2 regions of the Limnobacter thiooxidans genome follow, and region 2 is predicted to be linked to the other one. Evidence: predicted binding sites of a transcription regulator. Region 2 holds the regulator's gene; the other holds the start of a gene.

Region 1 (4,366 bases), 210 kb from region 2:
TGGTGGCCACCAACCGTGAAAACCGCATGCTGCGTGAACGCTTGCTTGACCAGCTGCCGTCGCTCCTGACAATGGAATCGATCCTGTTCCGCCAGTTGTGGGCTGGTTTTGTATTGTTGTCCCTGACCTTGCTCACCGGTTTCCTGTTCTCGGAAGCCTGGCGTGGTACCAGCGGAACCTTTGACCACAAAACCCTGTTTGCTGTCATTTCCTGGTGTTCCTTTGCAGTATTGCTGGGTGGACGCGTGGTGTTAGGCTGGCGCGGCAAGGTGGCTTTGCGCTGGTGCTTGGGCAGTTATGCGGTGTTGGTTTTGGCCTATTTTGGTACCCAGTTTGTGTTGGAATTCATTTTGAAAAGGGCGGCTTGATGGGTCGTATTCTGTTTTTTCTGGGGCTGGCTTTGGTCGCCTGGGTGTTGTTCAAAAGCTGGCAGCGCAAACAATTGGGTGATAAACCGGGTGTGGGGGCTCAACAAAAGGGCAATCTTGGCCGTAAAACACAGGAAGAGATCATGCCTTGTCAGCACTGCGGTGCTTACAGCCCGATGTCGGAAGGCGTGATGATGCAGGGCCGGTTTTATTGCGGCATGGAACACGCCAAAGCTGCTGGTGAAAAGGTTCACTGAAAAGTGCATCAATTAGTGCATTAACACCCAGAAAAGGGGTAAGTCATGTGGCTCGATGAAGGCTGGATTGAAGAAGACTGGGTACACCGAATGCAAAGCCCCAATCAGGACGCTCGGCCCATGGGCACCCGCATTGACACCCTGGTCATTCACTCCATCAGCCTGCCTGAACGCGGGCGTGACGCCTCTGTGGTGTCAGACCTGTTTCTGAATAGGCTGGATTGTCATTCCCACCCAGCCTATTTTGAATTACTCGGCCTGCATGTTTCCTCGCATTTTTTGATTGACCGCGATGGCTCGGTAACCCAGTTTGTGTCCTGCGAGAAGCGGGCGTGGCACGCTGGAATATCCGCAGCGATGGACCGTAGCAACTTCAATCACTTCTCAATTGGTGTGGAATTGTTGGGCGATGTGTACACCCCGTTTGAGTTAGCCCAATACGCCAGCCTGAAGAAGCTCGTTCGAACTTTGCAGGCACGTTATCCACTGAAATATGCAATGGCGCACAGCGAGATTGCACCCACTCGAAAAACCGATCCCGGGCCTTTCTTTGACTGGAAAGGCTTACGCAAATCAAACACCTACGACATTCAAATTGACGGCGCCTAAGGTGCCGTTTTTTTGTTGCACTGCAGTTATCCCAACCTTGTCCACAACTTGTCCACTGGGGATAACTCTGTGCACAAGCTGGGGATAAGAAAGTGTTTGCCAAATCGGGGTACGACCACTACAATTAGTCCTCAGCCACATACAAAACACAAGATATAGTGGTTGTCCGTTTTTCCCACAGCAAAAGAACTACCCTCAAAAAACCGCACATTCCAGGAGAAAGATGCATGCTAACCAGCCAGGAATCCACTGATTTGGCGACTAATTTGGCGAACAACACGCCCACGTCCGCAGCCAGAACTGCCCCCGCAGCACCGGCAGCTGACAGTGTTTATGCAAACTACAAAATTATTCGCCGAAATGGTGCCGTGGTTGGTTTCGAGCCCAGCAAGATTGCCGTGGCCATGACAAAAGCATTTCTGGCCGTCAACGGTGGTCAAGGCGCTGCTTCTGCCCGCATTCGCGAACTGGTTGAGCAAATGACCGGTAGCGTGGTGAACGCACTGGTGCGTCGCCAGCCTTCCGGCGGTATTTTCCACATTGAAGACATCCAGGATCAGGTTGAACTGGCCCTGATGCGTTCCGGCGAAGCCGAAGTGGCCCGCGCCTACGTGTTGTACCGTGAGCGCCGCGCGCAGGAACGTGCAGCCAAGCAGGTTCAGCAGGCCGAGCAGCACGCCTTGAATGTGGTCGATGGCGACATGACCCGCCCGCTCGATGTGGACGCGTTGAAAGCGCTGATCGAAAGCGCCGCTGTGGGCCTGAATGAAATCGACGTGGCACACCTTCAGAAAGAAACCCTGAAGAACCTGTACGACGGCGTGAAAATCGATGAGGTGTTCAAGTCTGCAATTCTGGCCTCACGCGCCATGATCGAGAATGAGCCAAGCTACACACTGGTCACTTCCCGCTTGCTGCTGCACACGATCCGCCGTGAAATCGTTGGCCGTGAAATTGCGCAAGATGAAATGGCGCAGGTGTATCCCGAATATTTCCCACAGTTCATCAAGAAGGGTATTGCCGCTGGTTTGCTGGACAACCGCCTGGCCCAGTTCGACATGAAGAAGCTGGGTGCAGCCCTGAAATACGAACGCGACTTGCAGTTCGATTACCTCGGTCTGCAAACTCTGTACGACCGTTACTTCCTGCACGTGGAAGGCACCCGCATTGAAATGCCGCAAGCGTTTTACATGCGCGTGGCCATGGGCCTGGCATTGAACGAAGTGGACCGCGAAGCACGTGCCATCGAGTTCTATGAAGTGTTGTCGACTTTCGACTTCATGAGCTCCACGCCCACACTGTTCAACAGTGGCACCATTCGTTCGCAGTTGTCTTCCTGCTACCTCACCACCATTGGTGACGACCTGGACGACATCTATGAAGGCATCAAGGAAAACGCACTGCTGAGCAAGTTCGCAGGTGGCCTGGGCAACGACTGGACACCCGTGCGCGCCTTGGGCAGCCACATCAAGGGCACCAACGGCAAGTCACAAGGCGTGGTGCCATTCCTGAAAGTGGTGAACGACACCGCAGTGGCCGTAAACCAGGGTGGCAAGCGCAAGGGCGCGGTATGTGCCTACCTGGAAACATGGCACCTGGACATTGAAGAATTCCTGGAGCTGCGCAAGAACACCGGCGACGACCGCCGCCGCACGCACGACATGAACACCGCGAACTGGATTCCCGACCTGTTCATGAAGCGCGTGATGGAAGGTGGTAACTGGACATTGTTCAGCCCATCGGATGCGCCTGATCTGCACGACTTGTACGGCAAGGCCTTCGAGAAAGCCTATGTGGGTTACGAAGAAAAAGCCGCACGTGGCGACTTGAAATTGTTCAAAACCGTGGAAGCGGCCAAGCTGTGGAGAAAAATTCTCTCCATGCTGTTTGAAACCGGTCACCCCTGGATCACATTCAAAGACCCTTGCAACATTCGCAGCCCCCAGCAACACGTGGGCGTGGTGCACTCGTCGAACCTGTGTACAGAAATTACACTGAACACCAACGAGAACGAAATTGCGGTGTGCAACCTGGGTTCTGTGAACCTGACGCGCCACCTGAAGCCTGCCGACAACGGCGAGCTGGTGCTGGACCACGACAAGCTGCAGAAAACTGTGGGCGTGGCCATGCGCATGCTGGACAACGTGATCGATATCAACTACTACGCAGTGGCCAAGGCACGCAATTCCAACCTGCGTCACCGCCCCGTGGGCATGGGCATGATGGGCTTCCAGGATGCGCTGCACATGATGCGCAAGCCTTACGCTTCACGCGACGCAGTTGAGTTCGCCGATGAAAGCATGGAAGCCATTTGCTACTACGCTTACGAAGCATCAACAGAATTGGCTGCTGAGCGCGGTGCATACAGCACCTTCAAGGGCTCACTGTGGGACAAGGGCATTTTGCCACTTGATTCATTGAAGCTGCTGGAAGAAGAGCGTGGTGGTTACGTGGAAGTGGACACCTCCAGCCGTATGAACTGGGATGGCCTGCGCGCCAAGATCAAGCAGCACGGCATGCGCAACTCCAACTGCGTGGCCATTGCGCCCACAGCCACCATCTCGAACATCATTGGCGTGGCGGCTTCCATTGAGCCCACATTCCAGAACTTGTACGTGAAGTCGAACCTGAGCGGTGAATTCACCATCGTGAACGAACACCTGGTGCGCGACTTGAAGCGTCTGGGCATTTGGGACGAAGTGATGATTTCTGACCTGAAGTACTTCGATGGCTCAGTGATGAAGATTGACCGCATTCCGGAAGATTTGAAGCGCCTGTACGCCACAGCCTTCGAGATGGACCCTCGCTGGTTGGTTGAAGCGGCTGCACGTCGCCAGAAGTGGATTGACCAGGGTCAAAGCCTGAACATCTACATGTCAGGTGTCAGCGGCAAGCGTTTGGATGACACCTACAAGCTGGCCTGGATCCGCGGTTTGAAAACCACGTATTACCTGCGCACCATTGGTGCCACGCATGCCGAGAAGTCGACTTTGTCGGGTGGTGAGTTGAACTCCGTGAATGCGGAAGGTGGTGCGTCAGCAGCCTTTACTTCAGCACCAGCCACAGGCTTGGTGCCTAACCTGCCCGAACAGGAAGTGGAAGGCAAGGTGTGCACCATGCGCCCCGGCGACG
Region 2 (4,366 bases):
CAACATCCAGCAGGGCGGTGTCAAAATTGAGGGCGAAAAGGTCTCTGACAAGGCAATTCGTCTGGGGAAAGGCAGTTACGTGATCCAGGTCGGCAAACGCCGCTTTGCCAAGGTGCACCTGAATTGAACACCCAAGCCCTTGATTTTGGTGCAGTTGTCGGTAAAAAACCGGTGAGCACCCGCTTTATTTTGGTGCGCCATGGCGAGACAGACTGGAACCGCGAAAAACGGTTTCAGGGCCACACGGACATCGCATTGAACGCACATGGCTTACGCCAGGCAGCACACATCAGGCGCTACTTCGACCAATTGGAGTTGGCGAACACTGCCCTTTACCAGCACTGCGTCAGCAGCGACCTGAACCGGGCCCACACCACTGCCAAGGCCATCCATGGCGAGAAGATACCCCCCATTGAGCTGAACGCCAGCTTCAGAGAGCGTCATTACGGACATTTGTCAGGCCTGACTGCCGATGAAATGCAGGCCAAAAGCCCCGCGGAATACCGGGGCCTTCGTGAACGCACACCCGAAGCATCTCTTGCCGGAGGTGAAAGCCTTGCCGGGTTTTATCATCGAGTAACAGCAGCTTTTGAACAAATTGCGCACGAAAGGCATGGCGAAACAGTTCTGCTGGTGGCCCATGGCGGTGTACTCGATTGTATTTACCGGCATTGCCTAGGGGAACCCCTCCAAAAGCAGCGGAGCTGGCAATTGCCCAATTGTGCGCTGAACGTGATAGAGCTTGATTCTCAGGGTGTTTGGAACATCCCGGTCTGGGCCTGGACGGGGCATTTGAACCTTGACGCCTCGGGCCAAAACATGGACGAAGTCGATGGTCGAATCGCTTGAAATCAATTAGAATAACGGGCTTGTCTTGAACCCAATCCTTTCCGGAAATCGTTATGTTTGACCGCCAAAAGGGCATCGCCCAAACCGACCCCGAATTGTGGACTGCCATGCAGCAGGAAACAACCCGCCAGGAAGACCACATCGAGCTGATCGCGTCTGAAAACTACGCCAGCCCAGCCGTGATGGAAGCACAGGGTTCACAACTGACCAACAAATACGCCGAAGGCTACCCCGGCAAGCGCTACTACGGTGGCTGCGAATACGTGGACGTGGTGGAAGATCTGGCCATCGAACGCCTCAAAAAGCTGTTTGGCGCAGAAGCGGCCAACGTACAGCCAAACTCCGGCTCACAGGCCAACCAGGCCGTGTTCTTTGCCCTGCTTCAACCCGGCGATACCATCATGGGGTTGTCATTGGCTGAAGGGGGTCACCTGACCCACGGCATGCCACTGAACATGTCTGGCAAGTGGTTTAACGTGGTGTCCTACGGTTTGAACGAGGACGAAGCCATCGACTATGACAAGATGGAAGCTCTGGCGCGTGAACACATGCCAAAAATCATCATCGCCGGTGCCTCGGCCTATTCCCTGCACATCGACTTTGAACGTTTTGCAAGAATCGCCAAGGAAGTCGGTGCCTACTACATGGTGGATATGGCCCACTATTCAGGCCTGATTGCAGCCGGCGTGTACCCCAATCCTGTACCACACGCCGATGTGTGTACATCCACCACGCACAAGTCGCTGCGCGGCCCACGTGGCGGCATCATTTTGATGAAAGAAGAGCTGGCCAAGAAAATCAACAGCGCGATTTTCCCCGGTATTCAGGGTGGCCCCTTGATGCATGTCATCGCCGGCAAGGCTGTTGCCTTCCACGAAGCACTGCAGCCTGAGTTCAAGGCCTACCAGCAGCAAGTGGTGGCCAACGCCAAGGCTCTGGCCGAAACACTGGTTGAACGCGGACTGCGCATTGTGTCCGGCCGTACGGAAAGCCACGTCATGCTGGTGGATCTTCGTGCCAAAGGCATCACTGGCAAGGCTGCTGAAGCCGTGTTGGGCAGTGCACACATCACCGTGAACAAGAACGCAATTCCAAATGATCCTGAAAAGCCATTTGTCACCAGCGGTATCCGCTTGGGCAGCCCGGCCATGACAACACGCGGTTTCAAGGAAGAACAGGCCCGTGCAGTGGGTCACCTGATTGCCGACGCGTTGGAAAACCACGACAACGAAGCCGCATTGGCTGAGGTTCGAGCCAAGGTCAAGGAATTGACCAGCCAGTTCCCTGTTTACAAGTAAGTCAGGAAACGCGGCGTTATGAAATGCCCGTTCTGCAGCAACGCCGATACCCAAGTGGTCGATTCGCGTACTTCTGAAGAAGGAGACGCGATTCGCCGCCGTCGGCAATGCGGCAGTTGCGGCAAACGGTTCACTACCTATGAGCGGGCAGAACTGTTTCTGCCCGCCATTGTCAAAAAAGACGGCTCACGGGTCGATTACTCCAAAGACAAATTGCGTGGAAGCCTGATGTTGGCTCTGCGCAAGCGGCCTGTTCCGGCAGAGGCCATTGACGAAGCCCTGTCCAGCATCGAAGAAAAACTGCTGATCAGTGCGGTCCGCGAAGTCAGCACCAAGTTCCTCGGCGAACTGGTGATGCAACAACTCAAGCAACTCGATACCGTGGCATACATTCGTTTTGCATCGGTTTACAAAAGCTTTGAAGACTTGCAAAGCTTTTCCGAAGAAATTGCCCACCTGACTGCACCTGCGGAAAATGCCAAAGGTCACACCAAGCCCAAAGCCAGCACCGCCAAAAAAGGCGCTTGAGACCATGGGTACTCCACACCCCAACGATGAACACTGGATGCGCCATGCATTGAACCTGGCCTGGAAAGGCCAGTACAGCACCACACCCAATCCGCGTGTGGGTTGCGTGTTTGTGCGCGATGGTGTTGCCATTGCAGAAGGCTTCCATGTTCGTGCCGGTGAGGGCCATGCCGAGGTGCAAGCCATTGCCCAAGCCCGTGCACAAGGCGTGTCGCTTCAGGGCAGCACGGCCTATGTCACCTTGGAGCCCTGTGCCCACCATGGCCGCACCGGACCGTGTGCCGAGGCCCTGGTGGCAACCGGCGTCGCCCGCGTGGTGGCCGCAGTACTCGACCCCAACCCTTTGGTTGCAGGCAAAGGCATGGCGATACTGAGGGCCGCAGGAATTGAAACGGTACAAGGTGTGCTGGTTGAACAGGCACGCTGGATCAACCGCGGCTTTTTCAGCCGCATGGAGCGCAAGCGCCCTTGGGTACGCCTGAAAGTAGCCAGCAGTGCGGATGGCGTCACCGCGCTGAACAACAGCACAAGCCAATGGATCACTGGCCCCGAAGCACGGCTGGACGGACATCACCTGCGCGCCCAAGCCTGCGCGGTGCTCAGTGGTATCGGCACGGTAAAGGCAGACAACCCGCAACTGAATGTGCGTGGCATAGAGACAGACCGCCAACCACTGAAAGTGATTGTGGACAGCAAACTGGAAATTTCACCCGATGCGCTGTTGCTGCAAACAGGTCGGGTGCTGATTGCGCACACAGAGCCACAATTGCCGGCTTGGCTGAGCACCCACCCCAATGCAGCCAACATCGAGGCGCTCAATGTTGCGCCGGTCGCGGCAGGCCTGCATGCTGGCAAGGTAAAAACAGACCTGCTCCGCCTGCTGCAGGAGTTGGCGCGGCGCGGCATCAATGAACTGCACCTTGAAGCAGGTTTTGGCCTAAACGGATCATTCATGCAAGCCGGGCTGGTGGATGAAGTTGTGCAGTACGTGGCCCCCCGCTTCCTCGGTGCAGGCCTTGGCCTGTTTCGTCTGCCTGAACAAGAAACTTTGCCGGCCACCCTTGACTGGGCAATCCATTCATTTGAACAAAAAGGACGAGACCTGCTCATTGTGTGGGTCCGCAACAATCAGGAGTAGTAGCACACATGTTCACTGGCATCATTGAATCCATCGGCAAGATTGAATCCGTAGAACCCCTTCAGAACTCCGCCTATGCGGGTGTTCGCCTCGCCGTGCATGCCCCCACCCTTGATTTCTCGGATGTCAAACTGGGCGACAGCATTGCCATTCAAGGCGCCTGCATGACCGTGGTGGCCATGGGCAACCACACTTTTCATGTGGATGTGTCGCATGAAAGCCTGTCAAAAACTGTGGGCCTAAGCCAGCCCGGCGAGGTGAATCTGGAAAAAGCGATGCGGCTGTCTGATCGCGTGGGTGGCCACCTGGTCAGCGGGCACGTGGACGGGCTAGGCAGCGTGGTCGAATTCGAGCCCGTCGGCGAAAGCTGGCACCTGCAAATTCGCGCACCCCAAATGCTGGCCGCTTTTTTTGCCTACAAAGGCTCAGTGACTGTCAATGGCGTCAGCCTGACGGTGAACAAGGTTGATGACCACGCAAGCGGTGAATGCGACATTCACATCAACCTGATTCCGCACACTGTTCAAATGACCACGCTGAAACATTTGAAAGC

The links. The regulator NrdR, encoded in region 2, represses ribonucleotide reductase genes. The targets are predictions, from matches to a motif close to CACNANATNTNGTG.
Region 1: a site for NrdR is predicted at 1,382-1,395, ahead of RGQ30_RS02575 (ribonucleoside-diphosphate reductase subunit alpha). Genes of this name have one in related genera too.

Annotation. Positions count from the first base shown of each region.
Region 1 covers NZ_AP028947.1:563,776-568,141, forward strand. Annotated here, with positions in the region: gene RGQ30_RS02560 (cytochrome C assembly family protein) at 1-368, shown strand, start outside; gene RGQ30_RS02565 (PP0621 family protein) at 368-625, shown strand; gene ampD (1,6-anhydro-N-acetylmuramyl-L-alanine amidase AmpD) at 671-1,234, shown strand; gene RGQ30_RS02575 (ribonucleoside-diphosphate reductase subunit alpha) at 1,462-4,366, shown strand, end outside.
Region 2 covers NZ_AP028947.1:770,663-775,028, reverse strand. Annotated here, with positions in the region: gene tyrS (tyrosine--tRNA ligase) at 1-127, shown strand, start outside; gene RGQ30_RS03480 (histidine phosphatase family protein) at 124-849, shown strand; gene glyA (serine hydroxymethyltransferase) at 903-2,147, shown strand; gene nrdR (transcriptional regulator NrdR) at 2,166-2,675, shown strand; gene ribD (bifunctional diaminohydroxyphosphoribosylaminopyrimidine deaminase/5-amino-6-(5-phosphoribosylamino)uracil reductase RibD) at 2,680-3,813, shown strand; gene RGQ30_RS03460 (riboflavin synthase) at 3,822-4,366, shown strand, end outside.